Regions from separate parts of the Bacillus capparidis genome, predicted to be linked through region 1. Evidence: riboswitches for the same ligand, from Rfam matches in the RefSeq annotation. Region 1 holds a riboswitch; each other region holds the start of a gene.
The links. A riboswitch is a leader RNA that binds a small molecule or an ion and turns the genes downstream of it on or off. The one in region 1 is predicted to bind thiamine pyrophosphate.

Region 1 (4,465 bases):
CAATGAATTAGATCATGATAAATGGTTAAATGACATGTCTTATCGTATTACAGCTGAAATGAGTGCTTGGGTTCATGCCTATAAACTACTCAGTCATTTAGATATTTCATTAGACAATTATCATACACATGTTAACTCGAAGCTCTCGAGTTATTTCAAATATCATAATGTGGTGCAGCCAGTTTAATAATGATTTTTATTTAAAAATAGAGCCATTAAAATCATACTTATATAAGGTCGATAATTACTGCAAATTTATCTAATTTCAGATAAAAGATAATCGATTCTTTGTTAATATGGATATTAAATGAACGATTTAAGAGGCTAATCCAAGACGTAGTTATCACGAAAGATTTGTGGAAGTTCCATTCCCTCATGGAGAGTGGATCTTCTAAGCAAATGATTTTCATTTCGGATATGTAGTGATTTTCCCGTTGAGATGTTGATGGTATTTGAAAGGATTCTATAGGTGATTATGATCTCATCGGTCTCAATACCCGTTCAATTCCTTCTGTAATTGTACTCCATTTTTCCACTCCTCTTGCGATACTTAACTGTCCAGTTTTTGTGTTAGCAGCATGAGCTTCATACCTATTTCCTACACTATAAATTAGAATATCGAGGTCTCTTTCTTTCACAATGATTCGTTCCATTCTTATCATTGCATTCACCTCACCTTCTATTTACCACTTCAACAAATAGGTAAAAAGTCCTTTAAATTAGGAAATTTTATTTTATGTTTCTAATAGAAAGTGCTAAGAATGGTTTGTTACCTTATGATTTTGTACGGTCTTATTTTGATCTATTTATCTAAGAATCTAACAACCTTCAATTTTTTCCTATTCTAGGTTATTTCACCAATAGACTGATATACTTATCTTACTAAACCAAAAGGAGATGCACATATGAAAGTAGGGATACTAGGAACAGGCTTTGGCTCTTATCACGCCGACATTTATCGTAAAACGGAAAACGTCGATTCAGTTATCATTTTCGGGAGAAACGAAGAGAAACTTAAAAAACTTGAACAAGATTTGCAAATAACAGCTACCAACAATATTGATAACATTATGACGAACAAAGAAATCGATTTAATCGATGTCTGCCTTCCAAGCACCTTACATAAAAAGTATGTCATTGATGCTTTGAAAAATGGAAAGAATGTTTATTGTGAGACACCTGTTGCGTTAACCCTTGAGGATGCCATCGCGATGAAGCAGGCAGCTGACAAATATGGGAGAAAAGTTTTTGTTGATCAATTTATTAAATTCGAACAACCCTATCAATATATTTATTCGCTTGCCCAGCAAAATACATATGGGAAGTTAAAGGCTTTGCACTTGAAAAGAAAGACTCCTCCGTTATGGGGCGATTTAGGGCTGAACCACATCACAACCAATTTCATGATTCATGAGATTGATTTTGTCACTTGGCTAATAGGCAGTCCAAAGCAGATGACAGCTGCCGGTCTCAATGGGAAAGCAGGAACGTCACACGTTGATGCACTTTTCCATTATGATGATACAGTTGTTGAGGTCCAATGCTCTTCTATGATGCCAGGTTACCATCCGTTCACTGTTGCTTATGAAGCCGTTTTTGAAGATGCAACGGTAGAGTACGTGGAGAATGGACATAAGGATAGAAGTGAAATGTCTCTAAAGCTATTTACGAACGACGGTCAGGAAGAAGTCAAAGTAGAGAATAGTGATTGTTATGCAGAAGCCATTAAGCACGTACTGGAGTGCTGCGAGAAAGATATTCCGACAAGCTTGAGTATTGATGATGCGATTCCTTCATTAGAGATAGCCATAGAGATAAAAGAGATGCTGATAAGTACAAATACCTAATTGCAGTAAGATCATAAAATGGAAAACCGTACAATTGACATTTCCTAAAAAAGTGATAAGGTAGTGCTTATACAAGTGAATCAGTGAATTATCCGCTAGGGGGACCTTTTTAGAAGGTTGAGATTAAAGTAGGACTTTAAGACCCTTGGAACCTGATCTGGTTTATACCAGCGTAGGGAAGTGGAGTTGCGGGATCTATATGTCTATCATTATTTTCCAATACAACCACTTTCTTATTGCTGGTAAGAAAGTGGTTTTTTTATTTATCTAAGAAAAAAAGGAGATGTACCATCATGCAAAAAGGATTAAAGCTGACTGATATTTTAGTTACAATTATTATCGCTTTTATTTTCGGGATAGTTTATAAATTATGGGGACCTGTTTACAGCTTGGTTTCAACGGTCGGGCTTCATGTTGATCAGCTGCTTTATGGGATGTGGTTTATTGCAGCAACTGTTGCTTTTTTAATTATTCGTAAACCGGGTGTTGCTGTATTAGCGGAGGTTGCTGCGGCACATGGAGAATTTATTTTTGGCGGCCAGTGGGGAGTAGCTACACTTATATTCGGTTTGGGTCAAGGTCTGGCGGCTGAACTAATTTTCGCTGCTTTCCGTTATAAAAGGTATGATCTTTTCACTGTTTCTTTGGCAGCTGTGTTATCAGCGATAGCTTCACTTGTGATCGACTATTATTACGGGTATATCGGCGACCTGGCGCCTTGGAATTTGCTGCTTTATGTTGGGTTTAGAGTCGCTGGTTCGATTATCATTGCCGGAATCTTTGCTTATCTAATTGTCCAAGCGCTGGAGAAGACAGGCGTTACCAACCTTGTTCGCCCGGCTTCAAGTAAAGATTATCGAGCGTTGGATTAATTGTGAGGTGGGTGTTATGACATCCTTGACGAATGTAAAGGACTTGCGGTTGAAATTTCCGGGGGCGGAATCCTTGTTATTCAAGGATTTTTCCCTTTCTTTTCGTAAAGGAGAAAAAGTATTGCTGTTGGGTCCATCTGGTTCAGGAAAATCCACGCTTTTGCAAGTATTGACGGGACTCATCCCGAATTCTGTGGAAGTACCAATGAAAGCAAAGGAAGTGACGGTTCCTGATTCTTGGGGCTTTTTGTTTCAGGATCCTGATACACAATTTTGTATGCCCTATGTCGATGAAGAGCTCGCCTTTGTTCTTGAGAACCTGCAAATACCCCGGGAACAGATGCAACGCTTGATGAAGCATTATTTGCAACAAGTCGGACTTCACTTTGACAATCTTCATACGAATATTCAAACCTTGTCAGGCGGTATGAAACAGCGATTGGCGATTGCCTCAGTGCTGGCGCTTGAGCCGGATGTCTTATTCCTAGATGAACCGACTGCTATGCTCGATCCAGAAGGGACGAAAGAGGTTTGGCAAACGATCAAAGAGGTTGGCGAGGAGAAAACGGTCATCATTGTCGAGCATAAAATTGAAGAAATTGTTAATTTCGTCGATCGCGTGATTCTGCTTAGTGATCAGGGAACGATCATCGCAGACGGCTCCAAAGAAGAAGTGTTTGCAGAATTCAAGGACGTACTGATTGAACAAGGAATATGGTACCCGAACGTATGGAACGATTATATCGAATCTCGCCGGAAACTTGCGCCGAAGCAAAGCATCAATCAAGAAAAAACGGCCATTTCTCTTTCCGCGTTTGCAGGATTTCGAGGGAAAGAGAAAAAAATAGATGTAGGGCAAGCGAATGTCTATCTGGGGGAATGGATCGCCGTCCTTGGAAAAAATGGAGCGGGGAAAAGCACGCTCTTGCACGCTCTCATGGATTTGATTAAAACAAAGGGCTCCTACACCATATTTGACCGGGATCATAAAAAAATCAAAACATTGACCGATGACGTGACCTTTGTGTTTCAAAACCCTGAATTTCAATTCGTCACCAATTCCGTCTATGAGGAAGTCGCCTATACACTTCGATTAGAAAAATGGAGTGAGGAAAGGATTTCTGCCCGAGTGGACGAGCTGCTTGAGAGTTTTCGTCTAAAGGATCACAAGCAAAACCATCCGTATCAATTATCAATGGGACAAAAGCGGAGATTATCGGTTGCTGCCGCGATTGTCAAAGAACAGCCGATCCTACTGTTGGATGAACCGACATTTGGCCAGGATGCGAAAAACACGTTTGCTATCCTCGAGCAGCTTGAAGCACTCCGGGAGAGCGGCACAACGATCGTGATGGTGACGCATGATATGAACATCGTTGAGCATTTTGCGTCCAGGGCTTGGTTGATCGAAAATGGAAAGCTGATAGAGGACGATTTAACGGCCGAAAAAATAGAAAGTGCTCGTTAGGAGAGGACAAGTATGCCATTTGATTTTGCATTTAAAGAAACGTGGCTGCATAAAGTAAATCCCAGCTTAAAATTTGGCAGTATGGTGATCCTGTTTGTTTTGATTTTGTTTATTCATGATATCAACGTGATCATCAATGTGATGTTCGGTACCATCTTGCTCTATTTGTTTTTTACAGGCCATCCATGGAAGCGGTTATTGCTAATCGCGGCTCCTTTTCTGCTTATTTTTATCACGTCATCAACGTCGATGATCTTTTTTGGAAAAGGGGAGCATAC
Region 2 (4,465 bases), on a different contig from region 1:
ACGAGTGGCTTCGCAGGATCTCGCAAAAATGGGTCTGGTCATTGTTTCATTTACGATCAAGGATGTACGTGATAAAAACGGCTACTTGGAGTCACTAGGAAAACCACGGATTGCGCAAGTAAAACGAGATGCGGACATCGCGACAGCAGAAGCAGATAAAGAAACAAGAATTAAGCGGGCGGAAGCCTCAAAAGACGCGAAAAAATCCGAGCTGGAACGAGCGACGGAAATTGCTGAAGCTGAAAAAATCAATCAGATGAAAATGGCTGAATACCGCAGGGAGCAGGATACGGCAAGAGCAAGCGCAGACCAAGCATACGATCTTGAAACTGCCAGGGCGCGACAGCAAGTGACCGAGCAGGAAATGCAAGTGAAAATCATAGAGCGGCAGAAACAAATTGAATTGGAAGAAAAAGAAATTCTTCGCCGAGAAAAGCAGTATGATTCAGAGGTTAAGAAAAAAGCGGATGCCGATCGTTACTCTGTCGAACAATCAGCTGCTGCACACAAAGCACGCCAGTATGCAGAAGCAGATGCTAAGCAGTATAGTACTGAAGCCTTGGCTCGCGCTGAAGCAGAACGAGTGCGTTTGGATGGAATTGCGAAAGCGGAAGCGGAAAAAGCAAAAGGAGAAACGGAAGCAGAAGTTATACGCCTGAAAGGACTTGCAGAAGCTGAAGCAAAAGAAAAAATCGCTGAAGCCTTTGAGAAATACGGCCAAGCTGCTATTCTCGATATGATTATAGGAATGCTGCCTGAATATGCGAAGCAGGTGTCTGCGCCACTTTCCAACATTGATAAAATTACGGTTGTTGATACCGGCGGCAGCGGTGAAAACAGCGGGGCAAACAGAGTGACCGGTTATGCAACCAATTTGATGTCTTCCTTGCAGGAAAGCTTGAAGGCTTCTTCAGGAATTGATGTGAAAGAACTGATCGAAAATTTTTCTGGAAAAGGAAACGTTAGACAAAGCTTGGATGAAATCGGCATCGGTATCAATAAATCCAAAGCGGTCAAGGAAACAATAGAATAAGATGAAGGCAGTCGACGGGCTGCCTTTTTCGCTAAAGTAAAAAGGAGTGATTTATGATGTTCAACATTCGCAAAGCAACAAAAGAGGATGCGGCAGAAATCGCCAAGGTACATGTGGATAGCTGGAGAACGACATATAAAAACATAGTGTCTGATACATATCTTGCGCAATTAAATTATGAAGATAGAGAGAAGATGTAGAGAGATAATTCGTTTGAAAGCGTGTTTGTCGCTGAAGATCAGTCAGGGATTTTCGGGTTTGCCGGGTTCGGTCCCGAGCGGACAAAAAAACACAACTATGATGGTGAGCTATATGCAATCTATTTGTTTAAAGAAAAGCAAAAAATGGGTGCGAGAAAAGCATTAGTAAAAGAGGGTGTCAAATATCTCTTAGAAAACGGGTATCAAAACATGTTGGTCTGGGTGCTGGATGAAAATCCTTCCATTGGATTCTATCTTTCCCTAGAACCAGAAAAAGTAGCAAAAGATAGCTTTACGATCGCTGAGAAAAACCATATTGAAATCGCCTTTGGCTGGAGAGATCTGTCTTTGCTTGAAGCGAAGCTGAGTAAGTAACGAATTATTTAATCGAATTTAAAAAATAGGATGAGAGAATGGCGAAAGCTACACCAAGCGGAATATAAAATATCATTCCTCTGCCATTCACTTTTCCTTCTGCATCGCACACCTTTATTGCCTCGAAATACCCCATCAATAAATTTATTACTGACAGGGAGTAGCACAATAGCATTAAAAAAAACGCATTCATTCTCTCTTTCCCCTCTCTATCATCTCTCTATTATTACATTCAAAGAAATGGCTGAATATGCAAAAAAATTTAGTTTATCGTATCGTTTTGAAGATATTTTTTTGGAGAATCTATCAAAATTGGTTTGCTTGTTTTGAATGGAAATGCCTTGATGGCGGGCTTTAGCTGATTTACAAGCGTCGAGAATCATGGTAAGGTACAATGGTAAATAATATGGGGAGCTAAGTGAACTTGGCTGAGAGGATGCGAAAACGTATCGACCCACAAACCTGATCTGGGTAATGCCAGCGTAGGGATACTCTATAACAAAAGTGAATGACTTTTCTATAGCGATCCTCCTCTCAATTTTCCACTTGCTCTTCTTCACTAGAAGGAGGAGTATATGTCATCGATAAATCTGGCATTTCAAGTATTGCCCAAATCTGGAACAATCCCGGTCTATGAATTAGTCGACAAAGCAATTGAAGTTGTTGCCGCTTCCGGCGTTCCTTATGAAGTCGGTGCGATGGAGACGGTTATGGAAGGTGAAATGGACGAGCTTCTGGAAATCGTCAAAAAGGCTCAAGATGCTTGCATAGCAGCAGGAGCCACTGAGGTCATGACCCATATGAAAATCCATTATCGGCCTGATGGGGGCGTGACAATTCGTGAAAAGGTTGAAAAATACCGCTAGCACGCAATGGGATAGCGTTCGGAATATCGTTTTGCCGGTAAGCTCGGTTTTTTTATTTTTTCTTTTATGGGAATTGTTTGTCCTTATCACGAAGACTGAGGCTTGGATATTGCCCGCTCCGCATCTCGTGATTACAGAATTTTTCACAGGAAATTTTGCATTTTCCGATCATATTTTTCCTACATTATTTGAAGCATTGACAGGGCTCCTTCTTTCCGTCGTCGTGGGGGTTGGGTTTGCAATTATTCTCGATTCTTCCGACGTTTTGTATCGAACATTCAGCCCGCTTCTCGTTGTTTCGCAAACGATTCCGATTATTGCGCTTGCGCCATTATTTATTATTTGGTTTGGTTTTGGTTTTGTACCTAAGCTCCTTATCGTAGCGCTCGTCTGCTTCTTTCCCATAGCTATGAATGTGATTGAGGGCTTGCGTATGGTTGACAAAGACATGCTTGCCATGATGAAGTCTGTCGGTGCGAGCCGTTACCAGCTTCTATTTAAACTGAAGCTTCCGTTTGCGCTTCCGTTTTTCTTTACCGGTCTGAAAATCTCAGGTACATACGCCGTAATGGGAGCCGTTATTTCTGAATGGCTCGGGGCAAGCAAGGGGCTGGGAGTTACTTTAACAAGGGCAACGCAATCCTTTCAAACCGTTCGGGTATTTTTAATCATCGTCATTATCGTGTTATTAAGCCTGACTTTTTACAGCAGCATTCAGCTTGCAGCAAGAGCTTGTATGCCATGGAAACACAAGCAAAAGAAATGAGGTTTTTTGATAAAATGAAACTGCGCAAAACGTATGTATTATTTAGTATTCTCGTATTGCTGCTTTCAGCATGCGGGCAGCAAAATTCTGAGCAAAGAAAAAATGGAGACCTAAAAAAAGTAACCATTATGCTCGATTGGTTTCCTAACACAAATCATACAGGAATCTATGTAGCAAAAGAAAAAGGATATTATAAAGAGAATGGAATAGATTTAGAAATTCTTGAACCCGGAGATGGTATGAGTGTGGAACAAGTGGTTGCCAAAGGAAATGCCGATTTTGGCATTTCGAATCAAGAATCGGTCACTCAGGCAAGATCAACCGATATCCCGATTGTGTCAATCGCTGCCATTATTCAAGAAAACACATCGGCCTTTGCCTCTTTAAAGAAAAGCGGCATCACCTCGGTTAAACAATTTGAAGGCAAACGATATGGGGGATGGGGATCAGAGTCAGAAGAAGCTGTCTTACGAGCAGTCATGAAAAAGCATAATGCAAATTATGAAAAAATCGAAAATGTGACTTTGGGTGCTACAGATTTCTTTAAATCTATTGGAAGAGATGCAGATGTTGAATGGATTTTCTACGGATGGGACGGCATTGAAGCAAAAAGACAGGGGATCGATTTAAATCTTATTTATTTAAAAGACTTAGATCCTGCATTAAATTATTATACACCTGTCATCGCTTCAAGCGAGAAGCTTATTAATTCCGATCCTGAAACTGTCAAAGCCTTTATGGATGCAACAAAAAAAGGCTATAAGGACTCAATCAACAATCCGGAAGAAGCAGCAGATTTGCTTGTAAAACAGGTTCCGGATTTGAACAAAGATCTTGTTCATAAAAGCCAAGACTGGTTGAGCAAGCAGTATCAAGGCAATGCAGATAGATGGGGAATCCAGGATCAAGCGGTATGGGAAAATTACGCCAACTGGATGGTCGAAAATCAATTGCTGGATAAAAAAATTGATACAGGTAAAGCCTTCACGAATCAATTTATTGATAACTAGGAGCAGTTTCTCATGCTTACGATAAAGTCTGTTTCAAAATCATTTGATAATCTAAGCGTTTTAGATACAATCGATCTTCATGTGAAAAAAGAAGAATTTGTAAGTATCATTGGACCTAGCGGCTGCGGGAAAAGCACTCTTTTAGAGATTGTTACCGGCCTGATTGCACCAAGCAACGGAGAAATTTATTTCAATGAAGAAAATGTGACAGGAAC
Region 3 (4,465 bases), on a different contig from region 1:
TGATAATGTAAATAAGATTGCTGAAAAATATAATGTTTCGCCACTTCAAATAGCCCTTGCTTGGACTATACGATCCAATCATGTGATTGCCATTCCAAAAGCGGTGCAAGAGCAGCACGTTTATCAAAATGCAGAAGCGGTTTCGGTTGAACTGACTCAAGAAGATTTGAATCGTATTGATGAGGCTTTCCCAGAACCGAGAAAAAAGATGCCTTTAGATATTATTTGAAAATTTATCTTGATGCATTTTTGAATAAGAAAATTGGAGAAAAGTGCTCCTTCTCTTTTCTTGCTCTCTGCTAGTAATTGCCCGGCGTGCATCTCTATGTGGGAAAAGAGGAGGTTTTCTCCTCTTAGTGTATTAATATGTGCTGCCAGTGTTCAGGCAATTCATAGTCCCTTAAATGTTCATACTTTTTAAGGTTAACTCGTCCACTCCCATTGATATATAATGTTAGTCTGTCTAGTCCAACTTGAATATGTGGTCCTACAACTGGAGTCACTTTTATTATTACTGTAAATTCAAATCGTCGATATTCGCCTATTCGTTCTGCTTTCTCTATATACACTTGATATGGGTAAACCATAGGTGAGTAGTTTAAAACCTTTTTGTAGTATTCGTTTACGGCTTTATCAATTTCAACACTAAGCAATGAAACAAAAATATCTTGATACAATTCTTCTCTTGAATTCATAGGAGGAGTATAAACAGTTTCTGCCTCACAGTTAAAACACATACTTGCCGTAAAAGTAACAACTAACACAATCACAAACCTTTTTATCATGATTCCTCCCACTTGTTTTTTTAGTTTCCCCTAATAACAACCTTATTAATTACTAATAATTAGGGGATAAATAGACTATTCCGATGCTGTTTAGGTTGTTTTTTTAACGAGAGTAAATCATTTTTTCCCTCCCTGTTTTTCAAAAAATTGTGCAAAAACATTCCAAATGGTGAAAAAGTACCCTTTTCTTCTTTGCTTAAACGTGATACCATGTTGAAGAAATTAATAGTTTACTAGGGGTGCCCAAAGTTGCGGGCTGAGAGAGGAGCGCTGAATGCTTCTTAACCCTTTGGACCTGATCTGGTTCGTACCAGCGTGGGGAAGTAAGGGATTATGAAGATTATTGTATCCAATAATCTACTTCTTTTTTACTGACTTTAAACTAGGTCCTTTCATTTGGATCTGGTTTTTTCGTGTTGGTGCTATTCTGGATCCTGTCCTTCAACATAATAAAAAGGAGGAAGGAAAGTGAAGAAAGAATCTGTACAGCAAACAAACATTTCAATTATGTCAAGCTTTTCAGGGAGCAAGAAGGTGTATGTGGAAGGCTCAAGACAAGACATTCAAGTCCCAATGAGAGAGATTGAATTAAGCCGTACCACCGGATCGTTTGGGGAACAAGCAAATGCACCGGTACGAGTCTATGATACGAGCGGACCATATACTGATAAAAATCAACACATCAACATTCAGGAAGGTTTAAAGCCGCTTCGTTCGAATTGGATTAGTGAACGAGATGATGTTGAAGAATATGAAGGACGTAAGGTTAAACCGGAGGATAATGGATATCGTACAGTGAGCAATGAAGCGGACCATCCGGGCTTAATCAGAAAGCCGCTTCGTGCCAAACAAGGAAAAAATGTGACTCAGCTCCATTATGCAAGAAAAGGGATCATTACTCCCGAAATGGAATTCATCGCCATTCGTGAAAATATGACACCGGAATTTGTCAGGGATGAAGTGGCAGCAGGACGCGCGATTATCCCATCAAACATTAACCATCCGGAAAGTGAGCCGATGATTATCGGGAGAAATTTCCACGTAAAAATTAATGCGAATATTGGGAATTCAGCGGTGACTTCTTCCATAGAGGAAGAGGTTGAGAAAATGACGTGGGCGATACGCTGGGGATCAGATACGATGATGGATCTTTCGACAGGGAAGGACATTCACACGACCCGGGAATGGATTATTCGTAATTGCCCGGTACCGGTTGGAACGGTTCCGATTTATCAAGCTCTTGAAAAAGTAAACGGGGTAGCCGAAGACTTAACGTGGGAAGTATACCGAGACACACTGATTGAACAAGCTGAACAAGGTGTTGATTATTTCACAATTCATGCCGGAGTTCTCCTTCGATACATTCAGCTCACGGCTAAAAGGGTGACCGGAATCGTTTCCAGGGGAGGGGCGATTATGGCTCAGTGGTGCTTGGCTCATCATCAAGAAAGCTTCCTCTATACCCATTTTGAAGAGATTTGTGAGATCATGAAGAGATACGATATTGCGTTCTCTTTAGGAGACGGCTTGCGGCCGGGATCGATTGCCGATGCAAATGACGAAGCCCAATTTGCTGAACTCGAAACCCTTGGGGAATTGACGCAAATCGCCTGGAAACACGATGTCCAAGTGATGATTGAGGGGCCGGGACACGTGCCGATGCATAAAATCAAAGAAAATATGGATAAACAAATGGAAATTTGTAAGGAAGCCCCGTTTTATACTCTTGGGCCATTGACAACAGATATTGCGCCGGGCTATGACCATATTACGTCAGCAATTGGAGCAGCGATGATCGGCTGGTATGGAACGGCGATGCTTTGTTACGTGACGCCTAAGGAGCATTTAGGCCTTCCTAACAGAGACGATGTAAGAGAGGGAGTCATCACGTATAAAATCGCAGCCCATGCCGCGGACTTGGCAAAGGGACATCCAGGTGCGCAAATCAGAGATGATGCAATTTCGAAAGCGAGATTTGAGTTCCGCTGGAGAGATCAGTTTAACTTATCTCTTGATCCGGAGAGGGCAATAGAATATCATGACGAAACCTTGCCGGCAGAAGGGGCGAAAACGGCTCATTTCTGTTCCATGTGCGGACCTAAATTCTGCAGCATGAGGATTTCCCAGGATATTAGAGATTACGCGAAGGAAAATGATCTTGATACACAGGAAGCGATTGACGAAGGCCTCAAGGAAAAGGCGAAGGAATTCGTCGAAGGCGGGAGTAAGATTTATAAATAACGAATGGGAATTTGTGTTATTATTAAGTTAAAGCAAATAGGGTGGTTTAAGATGAAGCTTGTGAAAAACTTTTTTCTTGTAGTTCTTCTTATGATTGTCGAACTGTCGGTTGGTTTTTCGATCGAAGCCCTAATTTCTATGACAAACATACAATGACGAAAACAAGACTTGGTTATGTTGTCTTTGTAACGCTTGCCGCCTTTGTAACATTTGGAGTAATCACGTGGATGTATAATAGGATTTATTAAAAAATGAGCACCAAATAATAAGAGAGAGGGGATCGTTTTATTTCCCTCTCTCTTCATTTTTATTTCAGTTTTTAAACGATGTCATCGACACGCAGGTTCTGTTCGTTTTGTATATTTGATTTTACGTGAGCAAACGTGACGGTTCCTGGTTGGTCTATGACGAAGATTGCAGGCTTTGGCAGCTCCCAATTTCGTTCCCGTTATGGCCGGGAATGTCCAGTACGGAACTTTAATAATGAAGTCCGCTTATTTCTTGAATTCTCCCTTTAACACGGTCAAAGCCTCGCCTCTCAACAAGCAGCGTTCACCTTGAACATGTTTGAATAAAATAATTGTAATTTCGGTATTCTAAATTCAGGAAGGAGGTATTTACATGGGAAGAATGAATCATGGGCATAAGGGAAATAACCATAAAAAGAAAATTTCACAGGATCCACATCAGGCTGCCGGGTTAAGCAATGAAGAAGTCGAGCTTTCAAAAGAACTCGATGAAACCTATCAAATAGAAGAAAGACCGGGATTTGGGCCTACAGGTGTGAAAAGAAAAAGTAAATAGATTAAAAACGTCAACAGTTGGAAAATGAATGCAGGGAGAACCTAAACAACAAATTTAAATTTCATTATGTTTTCTGCTAGTAAGATATCCGTCATTCAAGAATCAGATCCGATTGCTTCAGAAAGTTTCTTAATAAATAGGCTGTTTACATCATTAGTTATGTACAAACAGCCTATGTTTTTTGTTTTTTTAATCTTGATAACTTGGCCCCAAGGAGAACACAGGTTTTGCTGTGATTGCTCCTTTTTTATTATTCCGCAGATGTATTACATTTTACGACTATCCTTGCACTAAAATTAGCTTTCTGGAAATGCCAATTCGCCCTTTAATACCGTTATCGCTTCTCCTTTCAATAAACAGCGGTCTCCTTGTAAAACGACCTTGAGTCTTCCGCCTCTTTCAGAAAGCTGCTCGGCGAAAAACTCTTTCTTTGCCAATTTCTTTGCCCAATATGGAGCCAATCCGCAGTGGGCCGAGCCAGTGACGGGATCCTCAAGCACACCAAGCGTAGGGAAAAAACATCTGGAAACAAAGTCGACATCAGGCCTGTCACTTCTGCTTGTAATGAGAAAGCCTCGATTCGTTAGCGCGGTCATTTTTTCAGTATCAAAGGCTATGTTTCGAACCTGCTGTTC

Region 2: linked by a shared signal. The riboswitch ahead of JOC74_RS23180 (MTH1187 family thiamine-binding protein) and the one ahead of JOC74_RS10030 (ECF transporter S component) in region 1 are both predicted to bind thiamine pyrophosphate.
Region 3: linked by a shared signal. The riboswitch ahead of thiC (phosphomethylpyrimidine synthase ThiC) and the one ahead of JOC74_RS10030 (ECF transporter S component) in region 1 are both predicted to bind thiamine pyrophosphate.

Annotation. Positions count from the first base shown of each region.
Region 1 covers NZ_JAFDST010000002.1:591,917-596,381, reverse strand. The annotation lists gene JOC74_RS10045 (hypothetical protein) at 1-187, shown strand, start outside; gene JOC74_RS10040 (hypothetical protein) at 474-662, opposite strand; gene JOC74_RS10035 (Gfo/Idh/MocA family protein) at 906-1,847, shown strand; TPP riboswitch at 1,935-2,043, shown strand; gene JOC74_RS10030 (ECF transporter S component) at 2,141-2,719, shown strand; gene JOC74_RS10025 (ABC transporter ATP-binding protein) at 2,736-4,187, shown strand; gene JOC74_RS10020 (energy-coupling factor transporter transmembrane component T family protein) at 4,200-4,465, shown strand, end outside.
Region 2 covers NZ_JAFDST010000012.1:5,156-9,620, reverse strand. The annotation lists gene floT (flotillin lipid rafts scaffold protein FloT) at 1-1,033, shown strand, start outside; gene JOC74_RS24225 (hypothetical protein) at 1,090-1,233, shown strand; gene JOC74_RS23190 (GNAT family N-acetyltransferase) at 1,255-1,608, shown strand; gene JOC74_RS23185 (hypothetical protein) at 1,613-1,801, opposite strand; TPP riboswitch at 2,006-2,114, shown strand; gene JOC74_RS23180 (MTH1187 family thiamine-binding protein) at 2,184-2,474, shown strand; gene JOC74_RS23175 (ABC transporter permease) at 2,449-3,240, shown strand; gene JOC74_RS23170 (ABC transporter substrate-binding protein) at 3,255-4,250, shown strand; gene JOC74_RS23165 (ABC transporter ATP-binding protein) at 4,263-4,465, shown strand, end outside.
Region 3 covers NZ_JAFDST010000006.1:58,020-62,484, forward strand. The annotation lists gene JOC74_RS19595 (aldo/keto reductase) at 1-229, shown strand, start outside; gene JOC74_RS19600 (DUF3888 domain-containing protein) at 354-785, opposite strand; TPP riboswitch at 1,011-1,124, shown strand; gene thiC (phosphomethylpyrimidine synthase ThiC) at 1,254-3,026, shown strand; gene JOC74_RS19610 (YfhD family protein) at 3,648-3,830, shown strand; gene JOC74_RS19615 (PhzF family protein) at 4,127-4,465, opposite strand, start outside.